DNA from 4 places in the Paenibacillus sp. JJ1683 genome. Region 4 is predicted to be linked to each of the others. Evidence: predicted binding sites of a transcription regulator. Region 4 holds the regulator's gene; each other region holds the start of a gene.
The links. The regulator Rex, encoded in region 4, represses fermentation and respiration genes when NADH is low (regulators of the CRP and FNR family bind a similar motif). The targets are predictions, from matches to a motif close to TTGTGAAATATTTCACAA.
Positions count from the first base shown of each region.

Region 1: pflB (formate C-acetyltransferase) is a predicted target of Rex. The motif match lies at 1,651-1,668, and genes of this name have one in related genera.
Region 2: ACUC6J_RS22835 (formate/nitrite transporter family protein) is a predicted target of Rex. The motif match lies at 2,430-2,447, and genes of this name have one in related genera.
Region 3: ACUC6J_RS20970 (cytochrome ubiquinol oxidase subunit I) is a predicted target of Rex. The motif match lies at 1,824-1,841, and genes of this name have one in related genera.

Region 1 covers NZ_CM129820.1:3,473,000-3,480,552, reverse strand. Annotated here, with positions in the region: gene adhE (bifunctional acetaldehyde-CoA/alcohol dehydrogenase) at 1-1,374, shown strand, start outside; gene pflB (formate C-acetyltransferase) at 1,702-3,963, shown strand; gene pflA (pyruvate formate-lyase-activating protein) at 4,029-4,787, shown strand; gene ACUC6J_RS14960 (hypothetical protein) at 5,291-5,719, shown strand; gene ACUC6J_RS14955 (copper amine oxidase N-terminal domain-containing protein) at 6,207-7,553, shown strand, end outside.
Region 2 covers NZ_CM129820.1:5,302,019-5,309,571, reverse strand. Annotated here, with positions in the region: gene ACUC6J_RS22845 (glutathione peroxidase) at 1-363, shown strand, start outside; gene ACUC6J_RS22840 (FAD-dependent oxidoreductase) at 755-2,116, shown strand; gene ACUC6J_RS22835 (formate/nitrite transporter family protein) at 2,522-3,367, shown strand; gene ACUC6J_RS22830 (molybdopterin-containing oxidoreductase family protein) at 3,724-5,856, shown strand; gene ACUC6J_RS22825 (MFS transporter) at 5,903-7,150, shown strand; gene ACUC6J_RS22820 (GNAT family N-acetyltransferase) at 7,255-7,553, shown strand, end outside.
Region 3 covers NZ_CM129820.1:4,844,974-4,852,526, reverse strand. Annotated here, with positions in the region: gene ACUC6J_RS20975 (response regulator transcription factor) at 1-1,504, shown strand, start outside; gene ACUC6J_RS20970 (cytochrome ubiquinol oxidase subunit I) at 1,909-3,315, shown strand; gene cydB (cytochrome d ubiquinol oxidase subunit II) at 3,302-4,315, shown strand; gene cydD (thiol reductant ABC exporter subunit CydD) at 4,315-6,075, shown strand; gene cydC (thiol reductant ABC exporter subunit CydC) at 6,056-7,553, shown strand, end outside.
Region 4 covers NZ_CM129820.1:3,317,332-3,324,884, reverse strand. Annotated here, with positions in the region: gene dinG (ATP-dependent DNA helicase DinG) at 1-1,312, shown strand, start outside; gene ACUC6J_RS14160 (redox-sensing transcriptional repressor Rex) at 1,340-1,993, shown strand; gene ACUC6J_RS14155 (amidohydrolase) at 1,980-3,281, shown strand; gene ACUC6J_RS14150 (cell wall elongation regulator TseB-like domain-containing protein) at 3,319-3,843, shown strand; gene ACUC6J_RS14145 (hypothetical protein) at 4,316-4,849, shown strand; gene ACUC6J_RS14140 (AAA family ATPase) at 4,842-6,344, shown strand; gene ACUC6J_RS14135 (3-hydroxyacyl-CoA dehydrogenase family protein) at 6,481-7,353, shown strand; gene ACUC6J_RS14130 (acetate/propionate family kinase) at 7,350-7,553, shown strand, end outside.

The DNA of each region.
Region 1 (7,553 bases), 160 kb from region 4:
GGTGATATTTACAACACCAACCTTCCTTCGTTGACACTTGGTTGCGGTTCGTACGGTCGTAACTCGACTTCGTCGAACGTATCTGCAGTTAACTTGATTAATGTGAAAAGGGTGGCGAAACGGACGGTGAATATGCAATGGTTCAAAGTACCTTCCAAAATCTATTTTGAAAAAAATTCGACACAGTATCTTGCTAAAATGCCTGATATCACACGTGTAGCCATTATCACTGACCCTATGATGGTGAAACTCGGATATGTGGACCGTGTCATCCATTATTTGCACCAGCGTCAAACACCGGTTGCTATTGAAGTGTTCTCCGAAGTAGAGCCAGATCCATCGACAGTTACGGTAGAGCGCGGTACTGAAATGATGAGACGTTTCCAACCGGATTGCATCATCGCACTCGGCGGCGGTTCGCCAATGGATGCTGCTAAAGGCATGTGGATGTTCTATGAATATCCGGATACTGATTTCAATAACTTGAAACAAAAATTCATGGATATCCGTAAACGGATTTACAAGTACCCACGTCTGGGTCAAAAAGCACAATTTGTGGCTATCCCTACAACTTCGGGTACAGGTTCGGAAGTTACATCGTTTGCAGTTATTACGGACAAAAACCTGGGCAACACGAAGTACCCGCTGGCTGACTATGAGTTGACTCCTGATGTGGCAATTATTGACCCTGTGTTTGTATATTCGCTGCCTAAAACTGCTGTAGCCGATACAGGTATGGACGTTCTGACCCATGCTATCGAGGCTTATGTGTCTGTAATGGCCAATGATTATACAGATGGTCTGGCAATTAAAGCTATTCAACTGGTATTCCAATACCTGGAGCAATCGGCTCTGACTGGTGATAAGCTGGCTCGCGAAAAAATGCATAATGCTTCTACACTTGCAGGTATGGCGTTTGCTAATGCATTCTTGGGTATTAACCATAGTCTTGCACATAAATGGGGCGGACAATACCATACAGCGCATGGCCGCACGAATGCTATCTTGCTGCCGCACGTTATTCGCTACAATGCGAAAAAACCGACAAAATTTGCATCGTTCCCTAAATATTCGCACTTTGTTGCAGATGAGCGCTATGCAGAAATCGCACGCATACTGGGACTGCCTGCACGTACCACTGAAGAAGGGGTTAACAGCTTAATTGACGCGATCCGTAAGTTGAACAAAACACTCGGTATCGAGGAATCGTTCCAACAACTTGGTTTCGATCCAAAAGACTTTGAATCACGTGTAGATTATTTGGCTGACCGCGCTTTTGAGGATCAATGTACAACTGCAAATCCAAAGCTGCCGCTGGTTACTGAATTGGCTGATGTATACCGTAATGCCTTCTACGGACGCTTTGATCAATAATATAATAGTATGAAGAGGCTTGTAACTAAGCATTTTTCTATACAATACCAATGCAGGCTCTCTATATAGAGGGCCTCTTGGTTTGGGAAGGGAGGTGAACGGCAAGGCTAGAGGTATGCGCGTGAAGCTAGGGAAAATAAAGTGACAAAAATCACTCATATTGTGATTTTTGTCACATACTACACTCTATCATTATTCTACAATAAGAGTGTAAGAAAGGTCCCGACACTGAGCGTAAGGCATCGGTGAAAAGGCCGGGCTCAAGAAATAGTTTAAACGTGAAAAAAATCACAAGTCCGGAAGACCAAACAATTTGGAGGGATTTACATGTCGGTGATTGAGAGAGAATTACAAGAGCAACAATCTGGCTGGAGAGGTTTTAAAAAAGGAAAATGGACTAAAGAAGTTAACGTCAACGATTTTATTGAAACAAATATCTCACCTTATGTTGGCAATGAAGAATTTTTGGTTGGTCCTACCGCCAATACAACTGCATTGTGGGAAATTGTATCTGATCTTACTAAAAAAGAGTTGGCAAACGGCGGCGTTCTTGATGTAGACGTAAATACGCCATCCACCATTATTTCACATAAACCAGGCTATTTGGACAAGGACAAAGAACAAGTTGTCGGCGTACAAACAGATGCTCCATTCAAACGTTCTTTGCAGCCGTTTGGTGGAATTCGGATGATGATCGATGCTTGTAAAGCCTATGGTTTTGAAGTGCCACAAAGCATTGTTGACATTTTCACTCATATTCGTAAAACACACAACCAAGGTGTATTTGACGCTTATACAGATGAAATGAGAGCAGCTCGTAAAGCTGGCATCATTACTGGTCTGCCAGATGCATACGGTCGTGGTCGTATAATCGGTGACTATCGTCGCGTAGCTCTGTATGGTGCAGACTTCTTGATCCAAGATAAAAAACTTCAATTGAAAAGCCTTGAAGTTGATTCCATGGAAGAAGACGTAATCCGTCTGCGTGAAGAAATTTCTGAACAAATTCGTGCTTTGAATGAATTGAAACAAATGGCTGCTGAGCACGGTTTTGATATTTCTAAACCAGCTAACAATGCAAAAGAAGCTTTCCAATGGGTATATTTTGGATACCTTGCAGCGATTAAAGAACAAAATGGTGCAGCAATGTCCTTGGGACGTGTATCTTCATTCCTTGACATTTATACTCAACGTGATCTTGAGGAAGGTGCGATGAACGAAGAACAAGCTCAGGAACTGGTCGATCATTTTGTTATGAAACTGCGTATTGTTAAGTTCCTGCGTACACCTGACTACAACGAACTGTTCAGTGGTGACCCAACTTGGGTAACAGAATCCATTGGTGGTATGTCTGTCACTGGAGAAACTCGTGTTACCAAAAACAGCTTCCGCTTCTTGCACACACTGTACAACTTAGGACCTGCTCCAGAACCTAACTTGACTGTACTGTGGTCAGAAAAACTGCCTGAGGGCTTTAAAAAATATTGTGCAAAAGTTTCTATTGAAACTAGCTCCATTCAATATGAAAATGACGATTTGATGCGTCCAATCTACGGCGATGATTATGGTATTGCTTGTTGTGTATCCGCTATGAGAATCGGTAAACAAATGCAATTCTTTGGCGCTCGTGCCAACTTGGCAAAAGCTCTGCTGTATGCCATTAACGGCGGTAAGGATGAAAAATCCGGCGTTCAAGTAGGACCTGAGTTCCCAGCTATTACAAGTGAAGTGCTGGATTACGAAGAAGTGTTAAGCCGTTTCAAACCTATGATGGAATGGCTGGCAAAACTGTACATGAACACTTTGAATGTTATTCACTATATGCATGATAAATATAGCTACGAACGCATTGAAATGGCGTTGCATGACCGTGATATTCTTCGTACCATGGCTTGTGGTATTGCGGGTCTGTCAGTTGCTACCGACTCCTTGAGCGCCATTAAATATGCAAAAGTTAAACCAATTCGCAACGAAAAAGGAATTGCTGTTGACTTTGAAATCGAAGGCGAATATCCTTGCTACGGTAACAATGATGACCGCGTAGATACTATCGCTGTAGAACTGGTAGAAAGCTTCATGAGCATGATCCGCAAACATAAAGCTTATCGTAATGCGGTTCCTACTCAATCTGTACTGACCATTACTTCCAACGTGGTATACGGTAAGAAAACAGGTACAACACCTGATGGACGTAAAGCGGGCGAACCGTTCGCACCAGGTGCAAACCCAATGCATGGTCGTGATAAAAAAGGTGCTCTGGCATCCCTGAGTTCCGTAGCCAAATTGCCTTATGAACACAGCTTAGATGGTATCTCGAATACCTTCTCCATCGTGCCTAAAGCATTGGGTAAAGAAGAAGAAACACGCAAAACAAACCTTGTTTCGATGATGGATGGCTACTTTGGAAGCCACGCACATCATCTGAATGTCAATGTGTTTGCTCGTGAACAACTGTTGGATGCAATGGAACACCCAGAAAACTATCCACAACTTACGATTCGTGTTTCCGGCTATGCGGTTAACTTTATCAAGCTGACTCGTGAGCAACAATTGGATGTTATTAACCGTACTTTCCACGGTACAATGTAAATAAGTTTTACGTATCAAATAATACACTGACGCACGCATAGCGGATGCGGGAAGGATGATGCAACATGTTGAAAGGTCACATACACTCATTGGAAACCTTCGGGACCGTCGATGGTCCCGGCATCCGCTTCGTGCTCTTTATGCAAGGATGCTTGTTGAAATGTCAATATTGCCATAATCCGGACACTTGGGCCTTGAATGAAGGTAATCCGATGACGTTAGAAGAAGTATTGGCTGAGATTGAACCATATTTAGCCTATTACCGTTCTTCGGGAGGCGGATTAACAGTTTCCGGTGGAGAACCGACATTACAAGCTCATTTTGTAGCAGAGCTGTTCAAAGAAGTGAAACGTCGCTGGAATTTGCACACGACATTGGACAGTAACGGCTTTAATGATGCAGGTCGTATCCATGATCTACTGGACGTAACGGATTTGGTACTACTAGATATTAAACACATTGATAACGACAAGCATATTAAGCTTACAGGCAAATCCAACGATCGTATGCTAAGTACGGCCCGCTGGTTGTCTGAGCAAGGGCGAAAAATGTGGATTAGACACGTATTTGTACCGGGTATCCATGACGACGAGCAAGATCTACTCAATTTGGGACGGTTCATTGGAACGTTGAACGGAGTCGAGAAATTCGAGATTTTACCTTACCATCAAATGGGTGTTTACAAATGGGAAATGCTCGGTAAGGCATATCCGCTGGAGGGAGTTCCGTCTCCTACAGATGAAGAAGTTCAACGTGCTTACCGACTCATTGAAGAGGGTCGTCTGGAGACTGCAGGAACGAATACTGCTTGCCGTCCATCATAATGTTGTAGTAAGTTTTGCAAAGCAAAAAATGAGTATACAGCGTGCACCAGTATTAAACGGTGCACGCTGTTTTAATTTGTCTTGAAATATTTAAGATAAAAAAACTTTTTTAGGCTGCGACTTGAATCGGCTTGTTCTTGCTCTGCTCACTTCTTAGTTTTCAGAAAAACGTTTCATTGTTATCTAAGTTCTTGTATTTAAAGGTAATTTTCAGTACCTGATTAACATTGATAGATACAATGAAAATTTACTAAAATATGTACTTAGATTTCACAGCACGAACTTTCGGTCGAAGTATATACAGTAAATAAATATAAAATTTATGCTACTGAAACTGAAGAGAATCATAATAGTCTTGTTTTATTGAAATTTTCAATATTTTATGAATTTTTTATTATAAAACAACAATATATATAATAATAAGGAAAAAAATGTTTACTTTTTCACCTAATTATTGTACTATGAATTTGTAAATTATAATAAAAGAAAAGGAGACAAGAAACATGGTAAAATCTAAGCTGCTAGGTTTAACTGCTCTCTCAGCTCTCACTTTATCTTTAAGTTTTGTACCTACTCAACTAACCTATGCTAAAGAAAATATGAACTCAAACACGAGTTCACAATCGGTTATTGAACAAACATTAACAAATGAAAGTGTAGTTACACCTCAAGGATCAAGGTCATATCAACTGGGTCAAACTTCTGCATCTATTTATTTAAATGGGTCTTTGGATGTACAGATTTATACGGCCTCAAGTAGTTCAGATTTGTATAGTATTGATATTTATGATAGTAACGGTAGACATGTCTACCAGCGTGATAGAAATCCTAGTGAAGGATCTAGTTTTCATGTAAGTGGTTTATATGGTTATCATACAGTTCGTGTTCAAACTTATAATAATAACGGAACTTATTCTCTAACTTGGCCTTGATTAATGACCATTTTTATTGGGTGCCCAAAGTCGATTTGATGACTTGGGGCACCTTTTCTTTTCACAAAGAGAGGACTACTACCTAACGATAAAGTAATTGTTTCACTTTGTTTATGGTTAATTTTCATATTCCAGTCATTCATAAATGCCATACTCTATAGTTACAAGTTGATAAGATGAGAGTTTTAAATAAAGCACCTATGAACAAAAATTAGCTTAATAAAAAGAGATTATTCCAATAGAGGACTTTTTATGACGAAATAAATTAGCAAGATCGGAAGCCAAATCTTTAAATCTAATAGCCTATTTATTTAGTAGATTTTTAATGTATTAAGGGATAATTCTTTTCGTTTATTGCAATCACAGGAGGAAGTTCCCTTTTTTTCATGATCGTCAAAATTTCCAGAAACTTTTTGACAACTGTCGCGTCTAATAGTATGACTTTTCACGGGAATGATAATAATTTGGGGATAGAAGGAGACAGACAATGAATTTCAAGAAATGGACCATGCTCACCGCCTTGGCGGTAGCTCAGGTGGCTGCAGTAGCCCCTGTAGGAGCAGAAGCAGCATCAACAAGCGTTCAATCCACCGATTCGGTTAGCGCCCAGCAGACGACCAATGTTGCTGATTCCGGCGTTCAGAATAGTATCGGAGATCAAAATGGAACAAGCACACCAGCTAATACGGTAACACCTGATAACACGGGTGTATCCAATGATCCATTGACTGGGCTGCCTACAGATACCACTAACGGATCGAACGTAACCAATGATGTATACGGTGGAGACGGAACGATCACCAATCCTGGTGGAGCTCCAACATCCATGAATGCGAATCAACTGATTTTGTATTTGAACAGTGCTAAAATGGAACAAAATGGACAGGTATATACGGCAACTCAGCCGATGACAGTCAAAGACGGAGTTTCCTATGTAGCTATCCGTTCTCTTGTCAGCCGTGTCGGATTGCAGTTTAGTTATGACACTGCCACCAAAGAAACCGTAATCACCCAAGGAACAAATGTCCTACGCTTCAAAACAGACAGCAAAGTTTATACGGTTAACGGTGAAGCTAGACAAATGAAGGGACCGGCTTTCCAACAAAAGAACGTATTTATGGTACCGTTGACCTCGATTACGCAGGCCTTAAATATTCCTTATACTGTGAATAATACAACTAAACAAGTTATCATGGATTTGAATCAGAAGCCAAAAGCTTCTTTCACGGTTCAACAAAAAGATATCTATGCGGGTGAAACTCAAGTTACGTATTTGACCAAGGAATCTTCTCCTACAGGTCTTCCGATTGTGAACCAACGTTGGGAAGGTAAGCAGGACGTATTTCAGGAGCCGGGTACATATGTAGTTACCTATTCCGTTCTTGACTCTGCTGGGAACTGGAGTGATCCTTACTCTGTAACAATTACAGTAAGACCGCCAAATCAGCCGCCGGTAGCTCTGTTTACAACGGATAAAAAAGAGTACAAGATGGGTGAAAAAATTACCATTACCGACCTGAGTACTGACGATGAGAATGCGATCACTAAGCGTGATTGGGAGAACAAGAAACTTGCCTTCTTCCAGCCAGGTGATGTAACCATTACACTGACCGTGACTGATAAGCATGGCGCAACAGGTACCAAAAGTGAAACAATTAAAATTACGAATGAACTGCTATACAACGAAGATGATTTCAATAAAATTTTCACGCCATATGGCGATAAATACAGTGTAGATGGCAGTCAGGTGCCTACAATGCCTACCATTCCTTTGACTAGTACATCTTCACCACGTCTTCTGATTCGTGCCAACAGCCCGGAACGTGTGTTCCAG
Region 2 (7,553 bases), 2.0 Mb from region 4:
CCGCAATATGGGGATTTGCAAAAGCTTTATGACGAATATAAGGATCGGGGACTCGTTGTTTTAGGCTTCCCTTGCAACCAGTTTGGCGGTCAGGAGCCGGGCAGCAGCGAGGAAGCGGCTGAATTTTGCCAATTGAATTACGGGGTTAATTTCCCGGTATTCGCTAAAGTGGATGTGAACGGACCAGATACAGCCCCTCTGTTTGAATATTTGAAGAAGCAACAGCCTGGAGAACAGGAAGATGGTACAATTCAGTGGAATTTTACAAAATTCATTGTGAATCGTGAAGGTGTGCCTGTGGGACGCTTTGAGCCCAAGGAGTCACCGGAAGCGATGAAAACGGCCATTGAGCAGTTATTATAATAGCTTCGTGTAATTCCAAAGTATATGTGTAAACAAGGTCTGATTTCCGCTTGTCTTAGGGGAAACGGACCTTTTTTTATTCCCTACATACGCATTTGCCTAAAGATTGACGTATCGTGTGAAAGTCTGTTCCAGGAGCATAATCAAGAGGCAGGTAGGGAAAACTGAATGGAGCAAAAAAAGATTTCAGCAAACGGCTGAGTTCAGATATCCTTGCCTTTTAAAATGTGGACAAATTGTGAATATCATAAAAAGCTATTGTAATGTGAAAAATATCACACTATAATAAGCGCATGAAGTGAAATAAATCACAAGAAGTAATGAGTTATCTAAGTGAAAGCATTCACAATTATTATACATTTTATGCCCACACACCAAGGAGGAATTCAACATGAAAGTAGCAGTTATCGGATGTACACACGCAGGTACGGCAGCCATAGTCAACACAGCTAAATGTTATCCAGATGCCGAAATTACGGTCTATGAGCGTAATGACAATATTTCATTTTTATCTTGTGGTATTGCACTGTATGTAGGTGGTGTCGTCAAAGATCCGCACGGATTGTTTTATTCGTCCCCAGATCAACTGGCTGATATGGGTGTAGTGACCAAGATGCTTCATGAGGTAACGAGTGTAGATACAGCGGGCAAGACGCTGCATGCACGTAATCTCCAAACCGGTGAGGAATTTACGGATACATTTGATAAATTGATTGTGACTACTGGATCGTGGCCAATTATTCCGAAGCTGGAAGGCATTGAACTTGATCATATTTTGCTCTGCAAAAACTATAATCATTCGAATGAAATCATAGAGAAAGCCCAGCACGTACAGAACATTACTGTCGTGGGAGCTGGATACATTGGTGTTGAGCTGGTAGAAGCTTTTCAAATGAACGGTAAGAACGTAACGCTGATCGACAGTGCTGATCGTATATTGAATAAGTATTTAGACCATGAGTATACAGACCGGATTGAGAATTCCCTGAGAGAACATGGCATTAAGCTGGTACTTGGCGAGACAGTAAGTCGTTTTGAGGGGACTAACGGTAAAGTAAGTAAGGTCGTGACCTCCAAAGGAGAATATGAAACAGAGCTTGTTATACTCTGTATCGGTTTCCGACCTCAAACGGATCTGCTCAAAGGTCAGGTAGATATGTTGCCTAACGGTGCGATCATTGTGGACAATTATATGCAAAGTAGCTGCCCAGACGTGTTTGCAGCAGGCGACAGTTGTGCAATTCGTTATAATCCAACCGGCAAAACAGCTTATATCCCATTGGCGACCAATGCGGTTCGTATGGGTACGCTGGTGGCACGTAATCTGGTACAACCTACCATTGCCTACATGGGAACCCAAGGAACCTCGGGTATCAAAATTTACGAAGACAATATTGCAGGAACAGGAATGACGGAAGCCGCAGCAATGGACGAGGGGATGACTGTAGAAGCTGTAACCATTGAGGACAGCTACCGTCCTGAGTTTATGCCAACTTCTGAAAAGGTGTTGCTGAAGGTTGTATATGAGCAGGAGACACGGAGAATTGTTGGGGCACAAATTATGTCGAAGGTCGATTTGACGCAATCCATTAACACCCTGTCTGTAGCCATTCAAAATCATATGACCATTGATCAGTTGGCCTTTGTCGATTTCTTCTTCCAGCCGCACTATAACAAGCCTTGGAATTTCCTGAACGCGGCAGGTTTGCAGGCATTGCCTACAATATCCGAACGGAATCCAGTTACTGTATAATCCGATTTGTCTGTGACATTGTTCATAAGTTTGTCAACAATCTGAAAGCGTACGGATGAATCCTTATAGTACAATATAGAGAGCATAAGGATTAGGGGGAGAAGTAGATAATGGGTTTGTTTTATATCCTTTTTCTTGTAGTTGTCGCAGCCATCGGTCTGGGCGGAGTACTTTGGTTCTTGAAAGCCGTTGAAAAGGAAGAATATAATTAAATGTAAAGCGCATAGCAGCGCAGTAGCAGTAGATGTAATAAAAAGATGTAATAAAATAGAAAGACAGTCCTTTTTCGAGGGCTGTTTTTTTATAGCTGAGAAAGTGATTTTTTTCACAAACAAAATCACTGATTTTAAATAAAATATGAAAGGAGAATATTTTGTTTAAAAGATATTAAAGGAGCGGGGGCAGATGGCAAGCTATAAACCGGGGCAAATTGCCGAAAAGACGGTGGAAACAGGAGTGGCCAAGGCGAATAACCCGTGGACTGTGGCGGTGGTATTGGGATTTTTGGCAGGTGCATTTATTGCACTCGGGTTTTTGCTGGATATACGCGTTATTGCAAGTGCACCTAAAGAATGGGGAAGCATTGCTACCTTTATTGGAGCTGCGGTGTTCCCTGTAGGTCTGGTGTTAGTTTTGATAGCTGGTGGGGAATTGCTGACCGGCAATATGATGGCAGTCCCTTTGGCGAGATGGGCAGGACGAATTAAGACAGGAGCCATGCTTCGTAATTTGGCAATTATTACGCTCAGTAATTTTGCAGGTGCATTATTTGTTGCGTTTTTCTTTGGGCATGTTCTAGGCTTGACCGAAACGGGTCCTTACCTGGATAAAGTGGTGGATATGGCAGGGCATAAGCTGCATGAAAGCTTTTTGCAGTCTTTTATATCAGGTATAGGATGTAACTGGCTCGTAGCACTGGCTGTATGGATGGCATATAGCACAGACTCTATCGGCGGCAAAATTATGGGAATTTGGTTCCCGACCATGGCCTTTGTTGCTATTGGATTCCAGCACGTTGTTGCCAATATGTTTCTCATTCCGGCGGCTATATTTGCAGGTCATTTTTCGTGGGCAGAGTATGTTATGAATTTCATTCCGGTCTGGTTGGGGAATTTGGTAGGAGGCAGTCTGTTTGTGGCTGGAGCCTACTGGCTGGCCTATCTGAAAAAAACTCAAGCCAACACACATTCCGTGAATGAACCTCAAACTACTTCTTCAGTTACATCCAAGCCGTTGAGTGATCATGCATAATCACGTTACTTTATGAAGCAATAAACAAAGCAAATCCGCCATGACAGGCCCGGGGGAACGAAACCTGTCATGGCGGATTTTTTTGGGAGTGGTCCATGATTTGGCATGGAGGATGAGTGTGCTCTCGTCCATAATGCCTTGATCTCTTTTACCCTGGGTATGTAATGATGAAACAGAATGATAAAAAAATAATTATACTTTTTAAAATCCGTTTTGCTCTATGCAGCAGACGGATTTTTTATATATTTTGGAGAGCTGCTGTGTGGTAAAATCCTTCTCTTGCCATAGGCCAAAGCTGTAGATATGATAAGAACAGTGTAATTTTTGGAAACGGTAACGGAAAGGAGCATTTAACCATGGATCATCGCAATAGCGCGCCTCTTGAGGCCACACTTCAACAAAATCTACAAAGAGGACAGCGAATGACGGAGCAGCAGAACGGTGTTTTTCCGGCTGTATGCCCGTTGGATTGCCCGGATACGTGTGGGCTCCTGCTTCACAAGGAAGATGGAAAGATAGTCAAGGTGACTGGTAATCCGGATCATCCCATTACGAAAGGGGCTATATGCAACAAAGTCCGCAATATGACCGAGCGCGTATATGATCCGGATCGGGTGCTTTATCCGTTGAAGCGTGTAGGTGCCAAAGGGGAAGGGAAATTTGAACGAATTAGCTGGGGGGAAGCGGTCGATACCATTACAGGTCGGTTCAAGGAGCTGATACGCACGGATGGACCGGAATCCATACTCCCCTACAGCTTTTATGGCAATATGGGCGTATTGAGTGTGGATGGAATGGATCGTCGCTTTTTCAATGCACTGGGTTCAAGCCAGCTGGATCAGACGATTTGTAGCGTGGCTGGGAATGAAGGCTGGGCATCCGTTATGGGGTTTAAGGGCGGCACGAGCCCGGAGGATACAGAGGATGCAGATCTCATTATTGTATGGGGCGGAAATGTCATCAGCACCAACATGCATCAGGTCGTATTGGCTGAGAAAGCACGTAAAAAAGGTGCTAAGGTGGTCGTAATTGATGTTCATCGCAACCGGACGGCGCAATGGGCGGATTGGTTCATTCCGTTATATCCGGGTACGGATACGGCGCTTGCGCTGGGGGTTATGCATGTACTGTTTGATCAGGGACTGACAGACGACGAATTTTTACATCGCTATACTGTAGGTCACGAGGAACTGCGCGAGCATGTTAAGACCTATACACCAGAGCGGGTTTCGCGGATTACCGGCGTGCCGAAAGAGGATATTATCCGTTTGGCGGAAATGTACGGAAAGGCGCGAGCGGCCTATATCAATATTGGAAATGGGCTTCAGCACCATGATAATGGCGGTATGAACGTACGCGCAGTTACATGCTTGCCTGCACTCACTGGACAATGGTTGAAGCACGGCGGAGGAGCGTCGCGCTCCAATGGCGCTTATGCCAAGATTAACAGCGCCCATCTGGAGCGTCCTGATCTGCGACAGAACCCGGATGCCCGGGTGATCAACATGAACCGGATTGGAGAGGCGCTGCTACAAAAGGAACAGCCGATTAAGGCGTTATTCGTATATTGTAGTAATCCGGTAGTTGTAGCACCCGATTCGCAACGGGTAACGGAGGGATTTGAACGAGAGGATCTGTTTACGGTTGTTCATGACCTGTTCCTTACTGATACGGCCTGCTATGCAGATATTGTGCTGCCTGCTGCGTCTTCTTTTGAAGGAACAGATCTATACAAATCGTACTGGCACCACTATATCCAGATGCAGAAGCCTGTTATTGATCCGCTAGGGGAAAGCAAAAGCAATTATGAGCTATTTAGCCTGCTCGGACAGGCAATGGGCTTTGATGAAGCTGCCTTTACGGAAAGTGAAGAGGATATGATCACAGGAGCGCTTGATAATCCAACGAACCCTTATCTCAATGGTGTAACCTTGGATGCCTTAATAAAGTCGCCTTTTGTAAAGCTCGATATGACGCCAAAGGCTACTTATTTGGAGCGTTTAACTACGCCTTCAGGCAAGATAGAGTTGTATTCGGAAAAGATGAAACAAGCAGGTCTGCCTGCATTGCCCTCCTATGTACCGCTGGTCGAAGGGTATGACGGAGAGCATCGGCCGCAAGCGGATGACCGTTTTCCATTGATGTTTGTTTCACCGCCAAACCATAATTTTTTGAATTCTACATTTGCTAATTTGCCCAAACATCAGCGCTTGGAACGGGAGCCCTTGCTGCAAATTCACCCGGAGGATGCTCAGGCAAGAGACATCGCAGATGGTGATCCGGTTACCGTCTGGAATGACAGGGGGATGTATGAATTGAAAGCCAAGGTCACCGATCTGATGCTGCCCGGCACGGTGATTAGCCAAGGATTATGGTGGAAAGGCAAAGGACGCAGACAGCGCGCCAATGCGTTAACCTCTGACCGGCTGTCGGATATGGGGCAGGGGGCTACTTTTTTCTCAACGGTGGTGAATGTGAAGCGCCAATGAGAAACTGCCTTTCATGGCGCCAGGTGCAAAAGGAGAAGCAAAACATATGAAATGGTTGGAGTCTTATCCGAAAGAAGTAAAAGTATTTCTCATTGCCAGCCTGATTAATTCCGCCGGAAGTTCCCTCATGTGGCCGCTCGTTAGCATGTATGTATTTGACGAACTGAACCGTAGTATGGAAGACGCGGGAATTGCAATTTTAGTGCAGTCTTTAGGCGGAATTTTTGGTCAAGTGCTGGGCGGGGCCCTTTATCATCGTATTGGAGCCAAGCAACTGATTGTCGGCTCACTGGCCATGAATGCGTTGGGACTTCTCTCGCTTCCATTTACCAGTGGTCATTGGGTGGCTTTTGTCATCATGATGGGCTTTATCGGCTTTTTTAATGTGGTATCTGTGCCTGCGATTCAGGCCTTTGTAGGTTTTCGTTTTGCTGACCGGCGTGGAGAGCTGTTTAATATCATTTATGTCGCGAACAATATTGGGGTAGCACTCGGAACGGGACTGAGCGGCGTTCTGGCCGACCTTTCCTACCAGCTCAGCTTTGTGATGAACGGGGTGACTTCTGCGGTATTTGCTGGATTCTTCTGGTCTTATCTAAGCAGGGTAGATCGGGAAGAGGGAGAAGTCCAGCTCAGCAAGTCTGTGATGAAAACAGAAGAAATACCCGCTCGGTTGCTGTTTCGTGATACCAGGCTGTATCTCTTTGTGGGGTTAGGCTCGCTTTTTTTATGGTTCGGCAATTCGATCTGGAATACGGGAGTCTCTCCCCATATTATTGAACAGGGCTTGCCTAAAACGATGTATGGATTATTATGGACGTTGAATGGTATTCTCATTTTTGCCGCACAACCTATTATTTTCTGGATCAAACGGCTGTACGCTCATCACGCTTCTGCGCAAATGACATGGGCTGGAGGATTTTATTTGGCAGCTTATATTGTCATACTGGGCACACAGAACTATACTGGGATGATATTCGCTATGGTACTGGCGACTCTGGGAGAAATGCTGATTGCACCTGCGGTTCCAGCATTCCTGTCTGATCATGGAGGTCGGGGCGCCCCCTTTTACATTGGACTTGTGGGGGGCATTGGTGCAGCCGGACGGGTGATGGGACCTTATTTTATGGGGAAGTTGTATGATGGCGGTGGGTTACCTCCTACACTTTGGCTGGCAGCGGGCGTAGCGGTGTTGTCGATTCTATTTTTCGTCCTGCATAGCTGGTTGAATCGTTACCGTCACAATATGGGTGATTTTGACACTTCTTCCAAGGTGGACGTTCCCAGTTCTTAAGTCCTAATAAAAGTTCAGTAATGAGCTGCGATTATGGTACAATAAGTGACGAATGGTTGCAGTTATTGCTTCAGGAAAGCCTTCACAGGAAGGATTGAAAGGAATTGTTTACAAGTCAACCCTTGACGATACGTCATTCGGAGATGAAGGATGCTCCTGATCTGATTGCGCTGGATGAATTGGTATGGAATGAACGCACGGCTCCTGCTTCGCTGTCATGGAAGTCGCGCGGAGAGTTTCTGCGCAATACGCCTCCAGGCTCTCAACTGGTCGCCATCGAACAGGAAGTGCTCTGCGGGTATATTGGATTTCGTCCTCCAACGCTGTTGGCTAGTAATTGTCATGTACTCGAAATAAATATAGCTGTGCGTCCAGACTATCATCGCAAAGGTATTGGGACGGC
Region 3 (7,553 bases), 1.5 Mb from region 4:
GGAACTGGTCATTGTAGATATTCGTATGCCTGGGATGAGTGGGTTGGAGGTTATACAAAGCATACGCCAAATGAATGGGGAGCCGTATCACTTTCTCATTTTAAGCGGATATGCAGACTTTAATTATGCTAGGCAAGCCATGGGATTCGGGGTGGATGGTTATTTATTGAAGCCCGTTGATGAGGAAGAAATGACGCTGGAGCTAAAGCGAGTACGGCAAAGCATTGAAAACGAAAAGGGAGATGGAAAGTGGGGGAGTCCGTCTTCGCATGAGCGCGATTGGATCGAAGCATTGCTGTTTCCGGTTCATGGAGAACATGCTCGTAATGCTGTAGAACCCAGCCATCGTGCATCCAAGCAAGACGAACATCAAAGTAGCGGTGAAAAACACGGACAACAGCCTGAATTACCAGCATTGGACTGGAGTAGCTATCAGGTGATTCTGCTGGATTTGCGTATACCTGACTGGGATCGGCAAGCCCGGCAGTTGGCAGCAAAGCAGCGGCTGGCCGAATTGTGTCGTGAGCAGGGTAGAGGCATTGTGTTTGAGGCTGGAATATATACGGGCCTATTGCTTCCCGCCATGTTAAAAACGGAAAAAGATGCTGTTCAGTTGCTGGCTGCATGGCGACAGGAGCTAAAACCGTGGGTAAATGAAATCTATGGGGCTGCCGGCGCTCCGGTAGACATTCTTAAGGAGATCCCCAAATCTTTTGAGCAGGCGTTACGATTATTGGAGCGTACGTTTTTGTTCCGGGCAGAAAGAGTCATGCTTCCCGGCGACCTACATGAATGGGAGACAGTCCCTGCTGAAATGGATGAAGCGTCTGACAGAGCATCAGATGATCCCATGCGTTATGCAGAAAAGCTGTACTACGCGCTGGATATGGCTAATGGTAAAGCGGCGACCCGTGTCATTAAGGACATGGAAGTCCAATTTCCCCAGATTTATCGTACAGAATCTGCAATTAAGGCGGCATTCGCTCAGACATTCACACTCGCACTGAACAAATATGCAGCTGGACAGGAACACAGCCGGACCGTGCTGGAGGAGCATTCCAACTTGATTACCAGTGTATATGCCTATTCAACATTGGGCGAGCTGGTGGATCACTCGCTCGAACATGTGTTGCAGTGGATTGGACAGACTGATACGGGTGGCAAGGAGATCATCATGAAGCAAATGATTGACTTTATACATGGTCATTATGATGAAAATTTGCGACTGGAGTTACTGGCAGATATGTTCAATTACAATAGTGGGTATTTGGGCAAACTGTTCAAAAGTCATACAGGCGAGGCTTTTAATGCCTACCTGGATAAGGTAAGGATTGAGCGAGCAAGGGAATTGCTTGCACAGGGGATTAAGGTACACCAAGTGGCGGGCCGTGTGGGATATGCGAATGCAGATTATTTTCATAGTAAATTTAAAAAGTATGTTGGAATGTCACCTTCCTCCTACCGTAATCAGGTCCAAAAGAACGGAGGAACAGATGGCTGTTGATCGATTCCCTAGGTTTAACGTTATGAAGTCTCTCTTGCAGATGTCGGAGGTATATCCTCCGCATGAAGAGAGGCTCTTTTTTTATATATTGAAAAAAGACGAATCAATAGAAAATGTCACATTGATTATGGATTTTAGGGCATTTTCATAAAAATGCCATCGTTATGACACAACTTTGACACGATGTTCACATTTTTGATTCTATTTCATTTAAATTTATTCTATATAATGGGGATAATCTGAAGCCCGGTTATGGCAACCATGGGGAAGTTAGCTAAGTGAGTCATTTCCTAAAAAAGTGACGGTTTCATATGTAACAATGTGAATACAATCACAAATATAAAAGACTTCAGATCACAAACATTAAATCATTGTTAAGGGAAGTACAGAGGAGGAGCAGCATCATGGACGTATTGGATTTGGCACGGTTGCAGTTTGCAACCACTACGATTCTTCATTTTGTTTATGTGCCAATCTCCATTGGATTGTCATTGTTGGTGGCAATTATGGAGACTATGTATGTTATCAAGAAAAAAGACTTGTACAAAAAAATGGCTCAATTCTGGGGAACGTTTCTGCTGATTAACTTTGCGCTGGGCGTAGTTACCGGAATTTTGCAGGAGTTCCAGTTCGGAATGAATTGGTCGGACTTTTCCCGTTTTGTCGGTGATGTATTTGGTACACCGCTAGCCATTGAAGCATTGCTTGCATTTTTTCTGGAATCAACCTTTATCGGCCTATGGGTATTCGGCTGGGAAAGACTATCCAAAACTGTCCATTTAGTTTGCATGTGGCTAGTAGCGATTGGTACGATGCTCTCGGCTTTGTGGATTTTGGCTGCTAATTCATTCATGCAACGTCCCGTAGGATATGGGGTTGTAAATGGCCGTGCAGAAATGCAAGATTTTGCTGCTTTGTTAACGAACGAGCAGCTTTTGTGGGAGTATCCTCACACCATCTTTGCTGCTATTGCAACTGGAGCTTTCCTCGTAGCAGGGATTAGTGCTTGGAAGCTGATGCATAAAAAGAATATGGACTTCTTTAAACCTTCTTTTAAATTGAGCATTATAGTTGCATTAATCTGTGCCATTGCTATTCCTTTGTTTGGTCATGGACAGGCTCAATATTTGATCAAAACACAGCCCATGAAGATGGCAGCCAGTGAAGCTCTGTGGGGAGACAGTGGCGATCCAGCGCCTTGGACGGTTATTGCAAATATTGATCCTGATAAGCAGGAAAATACCTTTGAGATTAAGGTTCCGTTTGCACTGAGCTTTCTGTCGTATAGCAAGTTTTCCGGCTCTGTGCCTGGTATGAAGGAGCTTCAAGCACAGTATGAAAAGACCTACGGTCCGGGTGATTATATTCCGCCTGTCCGTACGACCTTCTGGAGCTTCCGCATTATGATTGCGGCAGGCTGTGCCATGATTGCACTTGCTCTGTACGGAGCTTATCTGAGTTTTCGACAAAAATTGGAGGGCTCCCATCGTTGGTTCTTCCGTCTTATGCTGTGGGGGATATCGCTCCCATTCATTGGCAATACCGCGGGCTGGATCATGACAGAAATGGGACGTCAGCCGTGGACTGTATTTGGTTTGCTGCAAACAAAAGATTCTGTTTCACCTACCGTTGTAGCAGGAGAAGTGTTGTTCTCACTGATTGCATTTACGACGTTGTATCTCATTTTAACGGGTGTATTGGCATTCCTGTTTGCTCGTACCGCTCGTAAAGGCCCAGATATGGAGCCGCATCAGCATACGGTAATTCATGATCCATTTGCTCAAGGGGGTGACAGCATTGTCGCTAAATGATTTATGGTTCTTATTGATCGCTGTGCTGTTTACTGGCTTCTTTTTTCTGGAGGGCTTTGATTTTGGCGTAGGAATGGCTACAGGATTGGTGCCGCGTAATGATCAACAAAAACGTTTGATGATCAATACGATTGGTCCATTCTGGGATGCCAACGAAGTGTGGCTGATTACAGCAGCAGGTGCGATGTTTGCCGCTTTTCCGCATTTTTATGCAACGATGTTTAGCGGATATTATCTGGTATTTGTGTTTATTTTGCTAGGTTTGATCTTGCGAGGAGTCTCCTTTGAGTTCCGGGGCAAGGCCGAAGGGAAAGGGTGGACAGGAACGTGGGATGCTTGCATTCTGATTGGCAGCTTCCTGCCGCCGATGCTGTTTGGCATGGCCTTTGCGGCTTTGGTGAAGGGTGTACCTATTCAGCAAAACATGGATCTGAAAGCCGGATTCTTGGATGTGTTCAATGGATACACCGTATGGATTGGACTGACCGTGGTCGGAATGTGCCTTATGCACGGGCTGACGTTCATTTCTCTGCGGACGATTGGTGAAGTAAGGGATCGTGCTCGTGTGATCGCGTCCAAATTTCTTCCGGTGTTGGGGATTTTGCTTGCTGGTATGGTGGTATGGACTTATTTTGCAACGGATTTATTTGCACGTCGCGGTCCCTTTATGTATGTTGCGGTTGCAGTGGGGATGGTTGCCTATGTGCTAACATGGTATTTCCTGAAGCAGCGCCGTGAAGGATGGGCTTTCGGGATGACCGGTGTCATCATTTTGCTAAGCTTCGTTTCGTTATTCGTTGGCTTGTTCCCAAGATTTATGGTGAGCTCGATCAACAGTGCTTTTGATTTGACGATATATAATGCAAGCTCCAGTCATTACACACTGAAAGCCATGACGATTGTTGCAGCAACGCTTTTACCCTTTGTGTTGGCTTATCAGGCGTGGAGCTATTTTGTTTTCCATAAGCGTCTCAGTGAAAAGGATCATCTGGAATACTAATGGATAAAGCCTGGTTTGAATTAAAGGGCATTCGGCCAGTAATGCTGCTGCTGGCCGCCCTTTCCCTGCTCCAGGGAGCAGCGGTAATTGCACAAGCCATCTTTTTGGCAAAGGCTGTTACGATTTTATTTAAACAAAATCCGCTAGTAATGGCTTGGCCATCGCTGGCGTTGTTTTTCGCGGCTTTTGCAGTGAGGCATACGATGATCTGGCTGCAACGCCGGACAGCCGGTCGTTTCGCCGAAGCAGCAGGCGCTTCCTTACGGGAGCGTCTGCTTGCGCGTTTGTTTGAGCGAGGCCCGGGTTTTGCTGCGCGGGAAGGAAGCGGCAAGTTGGTGACGCTAGCGCTGGATGGCGTGGATCGGGTTCGCAATTATTTGGAAATATCCATTCCTCGTATGATAGACATGATGGCTGTAACCTTACTTGTGCTTGTGTACGTTTTCACATTAGATATGATTTCAGGTGTGATTTTGACGACTACGATGCCGATTTTGGTGGGCTTCTTTATTTTGCTCGGCTTGGCGGCGCGCAAGCAGGCAGACAAGCAGTGGCGTTCCTATCGTCTGTTATCACATCATTTTACGGATTCGTTGCGTGGACTACAGACACTAAGGTTTTTGGGACGCAGTCGGGCGCATGGGGAAACCGTAGGGAAGGTCAGCGACCAGTATCGTACAGCCACGATGCGTACGCTGCGGGTAGCGTTTCTTTCTTCATTTGCCCTCGATTTTTTCAGTATGCTGTCGGTCGCTTTTGTAGCGGTAGGCTTGGGGCTGCGTCTGATTAGTGGTTCAGTGGGACTGGAGGCAGCGCTTGCGGTGCTTATTCTGGCACCGGAATATTTTATGCCTATACGACAGTTGGGATCAGACTATCACGCCTCATTGGATGGTAAAGAGGCTTGGGGAGCGATACGTTCGATTCTCGGTGCAGAAGAAGAAGCGACGGAGACGAATGCACAGACAGTACAAGATAAAGGATTAGACATCACGGGGCAGGACATCCTCAAGCTGTCTGATGTGTGTTTACTTAATGAAGACGGCTCTGCCCGGCTAGAACATGTGTCTGCAAGTGTTGAACCGCACATGAACATGATCGGCATCGTCGGAACGAGTGGTGCAGGCAAAACGACATTGCTTAGTCTGCTTGGCGGCTTTTCTGACCCGACTTCAGGTGAGGTGATCCTTAATGGATGCCGATTATCTGCGGATACCAAAGCTGAATGGCAGCGTCATATTGCCTATATTCCACAGCATCCTTACCTGTTTAGCGCTACTTTGGCAGATAATATTCGCTTTTATGAGCCGGAAGCATCCAACCAGCAGGTTGAGTGGGCGATTGATGCCGTCGGCCTACGTGAACTGGTGGATGGTCTTCCGGGTGGATTGAATGAGCCTATTGGGGAAGCAGGTCGGACATTGAGCGGAGGACAGGCGCAGCGGATTGCCTTGGCGCGCGCTTTGCTCAGTGACCGTCCGGTTATTTTATTGGATGAGCCTACGGCACATTTGGATATTGAGACAGAATGGGAATTAAAACAGACCATTTTGTCCGTATTGAAACACAAGAGGATGTTTCTCGCCACCCATCGACTGCATTGGATGCCGGATATGGACTGTGTCTGGATGATGAATCAAGGTCGTCTGGAAGAGGTAGGTTCCCATCAGCAACTGGTTGCCCAGAAGGGAGAATATTATCGATTGCTGACGGGAATGTCGGAAGGAGGGAACGGACGATATGAGAGCAACAGGCGATAGCAGCCAAGGCTGGTTTTTGCTTTATCTAAAACAATACTTTTGGGCCTTTCTGGCAGCTGCTCTTTTGGGCGCGCTGTCCATTGGATGTGCAGGGGCGCTGCTCTTTACGTCCGGTCATCTGATTACCCGCTCGGCCTTAAAACCTGAAAATATATTAATGGTGTATGTGCCCATTGTGCTTGTGCGAACGTTTGGTTTTAGTAAAGCCGTCATTCAGTATTTGGAACGCTTGGTAGGTCATGATGCTGCGCTGCGGCTTGTGTCTCGTATGCGGGTACGCTTGTATCGGGCAGTGGAACCGCAGGCGCTGATGATTCGCAGCAAATTTCGTACAGGGGATCTATTGGGATTGCTGGCAGAGGATATTGAGCAGCTTCAAAATATCTATCTGAAGCTGGTTCTGCCTGCGTTATCGGCTTTGCTGATATATGCAACAGGCATCTTGGCGCTTGGCTGGATGGATGGAACATTTGCCTTGCTGATGGCGCTATATGGGGGATTTTTGCTTTTTATCGCCCCAGCTATCTCACTTTGGACCTCACTCGCCAAACGGCGTACGTTCAAGCAGGAACGGAGTAAATCTTATCAGGAACTGACGGATGCTTTGTTCGGCATGAGTGATCTGGTGCTGAGCGGACGAACTGGGCATTTCCTTAGCACCTTTACACAACGGCACAAGAGGGTTGCCATGGTGGAAAATTCACTTCGCCGGAACGAGTGGCGTTTTCATTGGATCGCACAATGCTTTGTAGGTGGAGGAATTGTAATTATGACTGTGTGGGCCGGAGGACTGGTAGCACAGGGTCGCATTGAAGCGACATGGCTGGCATCCTTTGCGCTAGTAACTTTTCCGTTGCTGGATGCTTTCGTTCGCGCTGGGGAAGCGGTGGTTCATGCGCCGGAGTATCAGGATTCACTTCGACGGCTAAAGGATTCCGAGAAAGGTACATCTGCACTTGCAGCACGATCAGATGCAGGACAACCAGCAGCAGACGATGCAGCAGATACTAAAAAGGAACAGGCTACCGCTCAGCGATTAAGCCACGGGGGAGACCTTCTGCTGAACAACGTAAGCTACCGCTATGCGGCAACGCAGGAATGGAGTGTGCGTAATATCTCCCTACACGTACCACAGGGGGGCAAGGTTGCATTGCTTGGCCGCAGTGGTGCGGGTAAGTCTACGCTGCTGAATCTGATTCAAGGAGCATTGCAGCCTGATGAAGGCAGCGTCACTGTCGCAGGAGTACCTGTATTTACAGGTGGAGCATACTCCAGTCTATTTGCGGTGCTAAACCAGCAACCGTATTTGTTCGATACGACGGTAGCAAACAATATTCGATTGGGACGACCCGACGCCACGCTGGATGAGGTTCGTGCAGTGACGGAGCAGGTAGGGCTTGGAACCCTGATTGATTCTTTACCAGAGGGTTACGATACAAGAATGCAGGAGACGGGTCTTCGCTTTTCCGGTGGAGAAA
Region 4 (7,553 bases):
ATGGGCCTCGGTCATTGATCAGTTGTACCCACTTGTGTTAGAGGTTAAGGAAACTTGGGACCTACTAAGCGATAAGCTGTTTGGCATGTTACCAGAGCGAACTGATGCCACACCAGGTGAAACGGGGCAATTTTCTTCGCGTCTCAAACCGTCAGCCAAGCCTGCAAAGTGGGATCAGGCGGCGGCATTGGAAAATCAGCTTTATGTAACATTGAGCGAAATTTTGCGCAAGGGCGACAAGCTGATGCTGGATGTCAAGGAAGAACATGACGATTATGCGGCGGATAGTCTCATTACAGATATCACGGGTCTGCTTAAGGATTTGGCGGGGATTAGGGAAAATTTGCGCTTCTTTATACGACTCGATGATGAAACAACCGTATATTGGCTTGAAGCGAGTGGACAATTCCGTAGTAAATCATTGCAATTTTATGCGGTGCCCGTCGATGTGAGCCGCCAGTTGAAAGAAATGTTTTTTGACAAAAAAAGAAGTATTATTCTGACATCTGCTACTTTATCGGTAGATAAATCGTTTCAGTACATGACCGATCAACTCGGCTTGCAGGAGGCAGCAGATCAAGGACGATTAATGACGTCACAGCTCCCATCACCCTTTAATTACAGGGATCAGGTGTTGCTGGTCATTCCGCGAGATTTTCCGAGTGTGAAGGGCAGTGTAGGAGATGCACATTTTGTAGAGATGCTCGTTAGCTCTCTAGGAGCGACTGCCCAGGCGACGCGGGGGAGAATGCTCGTTCTGTTTACTTCCTATCGGATGCTCCGGCAAGTGTATGAGCCGCTCAAAGAGGCGTTAGCGTCCAGCGATATTACCGTGTTAGGACAAGGTGTGGACAGTGGGAGTCGCAGCAAGCTAACCCGCCGTTTTCAGGAAGCGAAAGCTTCTGTATTGCTGGGAACCAGTAGCTTCTGGGAAGGCGTCGATATTCCAGGGAAAGCTTTGACTTGTCTGGCTATCGTTCGCTTGCCGTTTCAACCGCCCAACCACCCGTTACTGGAGGCCAAAAGCGAGTTGCTCCAGCAGCAGAAGAAGAATCCATTTATGAAGCTGTCTGTACCACAAGCAGTTATTCGCTTCAAACAGGGATTTGGGCGATTGGTACGTACAGCGAGCGACCACGGAGTCGTCATCGTTTACGATACGCGTGTGATCGAATCCTATTATGGAAAGCACTTTTTGTACTCGTTACCGGGACCAAAAATGGAGCATATGCCATCGGAGCAAATGGTGCCCCGCATCGCCGAATGGCTCCAATCCGCCCCGGAGACTGAGGCACAACGGACGGACACTTAAAGTCCGTTACAATTAGGGGGAGCAAGTATGAAATCAGATAAAATTTCAGAGGCTGTCGTACGGAGATTACCCGTATATTTACGTTATCTGAATGCACTGCACAAACGGGAGGTGGCTACGGTCTCTTCTCAAGAGCTGGGACAGAGGTTAGATTTGAATCCGGCCCAAATTCGTAAAGATCTTGCCTATTTTGGCGATTTTGGTCGGAAGGGCATCGGTTACGATGTTTCTTATCTAATTGAGAAAATACGCCATATCCTGAAAATCGACCAGCAAATTAATGTAGTATTGGTCGGAGCAGGTAATCTGGGTCAAGCCCTATCGAACTATAATGCTTATTTAAAAGACAATATGAAGATTGTGGCGGTTTTTGATGCGTTCCCGGATAAGGTTGGGACCAGAATCAATACTTTGGTCGTACAGCCGATGGATGAACTGGAAGCGACTGTGAAAGAAAAAAATATACGAATCGGGATTATTACTGTACCTGATTTTGAGGCACAGCACGTAGCTGATAGGCTGATTGAGAGTGGAATTGGAGCGATTTTGAACTTTGCACCTATCATTCTCAAGGCACCGGCTAACATTCGGATACATGCCACAGACTTTACAACTGATTTGCTTAGCCTCGCTTATTATCTGGAGGACGGAAAGGAAGAAGCACAATATGACAGTGAATAAATGGATGATTAAAAACGGCTCGTTTGCCGTGAATGGACCCGAGGCTGGGGTAATCGATGGTTTTATGATTGTGGAGGATAGCCGTATTACTTACATTGGCGAGACTTTGCCTGCGGGTGAGGAAGAGACAGAAGCAATCGACGGCAAGGGGTTATTGTTTTTACCTGGTCTGATCAATACTCATGGTCATGCGGCGATGTCTCTGCTGCGGGGGTATGGAGATGATTTGGCACTTCAAGTGTGGCTTCAGGAAAAAATGTGGCCTATGGAAGCCAAGTTTACATCTACGGATGTGTACTGGGGAACTTCTTTGTCAGTGCTGGAAATGCTGAAAGGTGGAACCACGACTTTCCTGGATATGTACGATCATATGGATGAGGTGGCTCGTGTAGCTGAAGAGTCGGGCATTCGTGCAAGCTTGATGCGTGGAGCCATTGGACTCTGTTCAGAAGAAGAACAGCGGATCAAGCTAGCTGAGGCCGTGACTTTTGCGCGTAACTGGCATGGAAAAGCAGACGGACGTATCACAACAATGATGTCTCCTCATGCCCCATACACATGCCCGCCTGCGTTTATTGAGAAATTTGTTCAAGCAGCACATGATCTCGATTTACCATTGCATACGCACATGTCCGAGACGATCGCCGAAGTTGAACAAAACGTACGCGACTACGGCTTGCGTCCAGTTGCACACTTAGATAAGCTTGGCTTTTTCTCCCGTCCTTCACTTGTTGCCCACGGCGTTCACTTGAACGACGAAGAAATAGCTTTGTTAGCGGAACGAGGTGTGGCGGTATCGCATAATCCAGGCAGCAACTTGAAGCTGGCAAGTGGTGTAGCTAGAGTGCCTGAATTGCTGCGTGCAGGAGTTACTGTTTCACTCGGAACAGATGGTCCTGCCAGCAATAATAACCTGGATATGTTCGAGGAAATGCGTCTGGCGGCACTCATTCACAAGGGAGTATCTGGCGACCCAACGGCAGTTCCTGCAAATGAAGCACTACGTCTGGCAACAGAGTATGGTGCAAAGTCGATTGGTTTAAAAGAGGTAGGAGCGCTGGCAGCAGGCAATAAGGCTGACTTTATCGCGCTAGATCTGGATCAGGCCCATTTCTTGCCGCGTACAGATCTTATTTCTCATGCCGTATACTCTGCAAGTGCCAAAGACGTGGCTCATGTGTGGGTAGACGGCCGTCAGGTTGTGAAAAATGGCGAATGCCTGACGATGGACGAGGAACGTATCAAACATGAGGCACAAGCCGCCTTTGAAGGGCTGCTGTCGCGCTAATTTAGGTGTCACATCCCCTTAGAGAGGAAGCACAGGTTTGAAAAATAAGAAGAAATGGATAGCGGTCGCCATTTTGGCCGTAATACTGATCCTGGTCAGCATTTTCTGGTATTATTCGTATGTTACTCAAGACCAGGTGGCTGAGAAAAATGCCGCTATCATGAAGGCCAAGCAATCAGGTGGTCTGGTTAGCACGACTCAGACATGGAAGTCTGTGTGGGATCAGATATATTGGGTAGTTCAAGGAAAAAACGCACAGAATGAAAATATAATGGTATGGGTTCCTTTTCAAAAAATGGAGGGGAAACCTAACATACCTGCGGCAGATCCAAGCGGTGTTCATACCGAGCTGATGAAAAACGGAGTCGACGAGCAAAAAATGACAGCGATAATTCAGCAGCAACTTCCAAATGCAAAAATTGTAAGGCTCCAACCGAGTGTGTTCAATGGCGAATATGTATGGCAACTGTTTTACGATGATGAAAGCCATCACAACTATACCTTTTACCGTTTCTCAGATGGAGCATCGACGGGGATAAAGTATACTTTGCCTAATTACTAGCGCGATGTTAAGAGTGTGGATCGGTGGCTTGGGAGTACCCAAGAGCGTTAGGAGCGCTGCGTAGTCCATTTGATCTTACGATCGCTTCGCTTCTGCAGATTCAAGTGTTCCACTCCGCTGGCTGACAGCTATGGGGCCACTCCAAATAACTTTTATACTCAGTCTATATAGCTTGGAATGATTGAAAGTATTAGAAAAAGACGCAAATACGATTTAATTCGTATTTGCGTCTTTTTACTTAATGCTCCGCAAAGCTGGACTAAAAGCCAGAAGCATCTTTTTGCCTTATCACAACTCCTCCACACATTGCCTTCGATATTAGATTTACGTTATGATATACTATATTTTATAAGTGATAGACAAAAATGATAGATAAATGAGTTGCTGATCATTATAAGATCATGCAATTTGGTTGTTTGTTGACATTCGTCCCGTTTCTTCTGGGTTTTACATTTTGAGAGGAGGATGTTGTTTGAAATTGCGTGCAGTTCCTATTGTTGTGGCGGCCGTTTTGGCAGCCTTGTTAATGTTTGGAGGATGGTTCATTTATCGTCAGGTTACAATGCAAAGTCCTCTGGAAAAACTGGTATCTCAATATCCAGGCGTGACAAGCGCTCAAATAGATATTAAACAGGATCAGGTGGTATTGAAACTAGATCTCAAACCGCAGGCGGATGTGGCCGGATTAGTCGATGTGGTTAAGCAAAAAGGGCAATCCATCATTGGCAGCCGCACCATTAAGCTGGATATCGCAGATCGTTCCAATTCAGCACTGAATCAATGGTGGTCTGAGGCTATGTTTCCTGTAGCCGAAGCGATGGAAAATAAAAAGTATACTCAAATTTCATCTACAGTTGAGCAGATGAAAAAGAAAAAGACAGGTATCAAGGCTGATACCGATATGGATTCGAACAATGTCTATATCCGACTCAGCGAAGGCAATGCGACGAAGTTTATCGTTTTGCCACGTCAATCTCAGCAAATGGGGGTATGGCCTAATGCCTAGATGGATCAAGGAAATATTAATCGGTATTGTGCCGGTGGCCATTATATTTCTCGTTTTTATTGGGGTGAATATTATCCCTCTTCTTGTTGCGGGCGTGATGCTCAGTGGCTTGTTAATGCTCATGCATGCTCGTGGCGGCTTGGCCGTAGGTGCCGGGCAAGAGCGCAAACGTAAAAAAAATGGTCCGGACAAGCTGACTTTTGAGGAAATTGGTGGACAAGAAAGCGCTAAACAGGAATTGCGTGAAGCCTTGGATTTTTTGAATCGTCATGATGAAATTTCCAAGTTTGGCATCCGTCCATTGAAAGGCGTTTTGCTTACAGGCCCCCCGGGAACAGGGAAAACGCTGATGGCGAAAGCAGCTGCACACTATACCAATTCAGTGTTTGTTGCAGCTTCAGGCAGTGAATTTGTTGAAATGTATGTAGGTGTTGGTGCAGGTCGTGTCCGTGAGTTGTTTAGGGAGGCTCGCACTCGTGCAGCCAAGGAAAAGAAAGAAAATGCAATCATTTTTATTGACGAGATTGATGTTATTGGCGGTAAGCGTGAGGGTGGACAGCAACGAGAATATGATCAGACTTTGAATCAGTTGCTGACAGAAATGGATGGCATTTATTCGGCAGATACGCCGCGGATATTGCTCATTGCGGCAACAAACCGCAAAGAAATGCTGGATAGCGCCTTAACGCGCCCAGGACGTTTTGACCGTCATATTCAAGTAGATTTGCCTGATAAGAAGGGCCGTCTTCATATCCTTAAAATTCATGCCAAAAATAAACCGATCCAGGAAGATGCTAATTTGGACAAAATTGCAGAGGAGTCTTACGGTTTTTCCGGTGCACAGTTAGAGAGCGTCATGAATGAAGCGGCCATCTATGCAATGAGACAGGATCAGCAAATGATTGCGCAGAGTCATCTATCCATGGCGATTGACAAGGTGATGATGGGTGAAAAAACAGACCGAGAATCAACATTGGAAGAGAAAAAACGTGTAGCGATTCACGAGCTGGGACATGCTATTATGGCTGAAATCGTCCGTCCCGGTAGCGTAAGTCAAGTAGCGCTCAGCCCGCGTGGGAAAGCGCTCGGTTACGTGCGTCACAATCCACAGCAAGAACATTATTTATATACCAAGCAGTACCTGGAGGAGCAGATTATGATCTCGCTCGCAGGGGCTACTGCGGAAGAAATGTACTATGGCGGTCGAAGTACGGGCTCAAGTAATGATTTTGAGCAGGCGCTGAACATTGTTCATACGATGATGACTTCCGGTTTGACTTCTCTTGGGATTATTAACATGGAAATGGTTACAAAAGAGGAACTTATGCGGGAAAATGGCGAAATTATGAATGACCTGCATAATCGGACTTTGGAGTTGCTGGAAAAGCATCGTCCTGTGTTCGACAATTCTCTTGACATTCTGATGAAGGAAGAAACTCTGTCCGGGGATCAATTTAGATGTCAATTTAGTGAAAATGCTTTATTACCAGCATAATTTTTTATGCTGGTTATTTTTTTTTACTTTTAGTCCGTGCTAAGATATTATTATCTATTGGGACATAAACATGTATTTTTCGACAAAGAAGGATACAATATATGAGAGTGACCAGGAAAGGGTGGAGTTAAGAACCATGCAATTTAAAAAAATCGGCGTCATTGGCGGCGGCACCATGGGACAAGGTATTTCTGAAATGCTCGCGTCCAAAGGAATCGATGTGCTGCTAGTAGAGCAGACACCAGAGAAACTAGACTACGCTTATAATATGATTGAAACAAGTCTAGACAAGCAACTGGAAAAGTGGGCAATCACCCAAGCAGAGAAAAAACTGATTTTATCTCGCATTGAAAAAGTATCCCATCTGGCGGAGCTCGCTAGCTGTGATATGGTCATTGAAACCATTACAGAGAATCTGGACGAGAAGAAAGTTGTTTTCCAAGAGCTGGATCATGTGTGTCCAAGCAACATTATTCTTGCAAGTAATACATCCACGCTGAGCCTGACCGAGCTTGCCAGCTCGACCAAGTATCCAGAGCGTGTTATTGGTATGCACTTTATTTATCCAGTATCCCGTATTGATCTTGTAGAAATTATTCGTGGTTTGAAAACTTCAGACGATACCTTTGAAAACACGAAAATGTTCGTAGAAGAAATCGTGGAGAAAAAAGGAGTCATGATTTATGAATCTCCTGGCTTTGTAACTAGCCGGATTATCTGTCTGCTAATTAACGAAGCAGCTCATGTACTTCAAGAGGGCGTAGCTTCTGCGGAAGATATTGACGATGCTATGCGCATCGGCTACAACTTCCAAAACGGTCCTTTGGAAATGGCTGACCGCTTTGGTCTGGATTCCGTTTTGGCTGCTTTGGAGCGGATGTTCCGTGAATTTGGCGAACTGAAATACCGTCCGTCCATCGTCCTGAAGAAAATGGTGCGTGCAGGTAATCTGGGCGTGAAATCGGGCGAAGGCTTCTTTAAGTATGACAAGGATGGTGACCGGATATGAAAATTCTCGTAATCAACGCAGGGAGTTCTTCCCTGAAATACCAATTGTATGATATGACGGACGAGTCCGTTTTGGCAAAAGGATTGGTAGAGCGTATCGGTATGGACTCTTCAATTCTGACGCATAAACCAACCAATAAGGAAGAATACACTGAAGTTAGCGAAATTTTGGAGCATACTACTGCCATCCGTAAAGTGCTG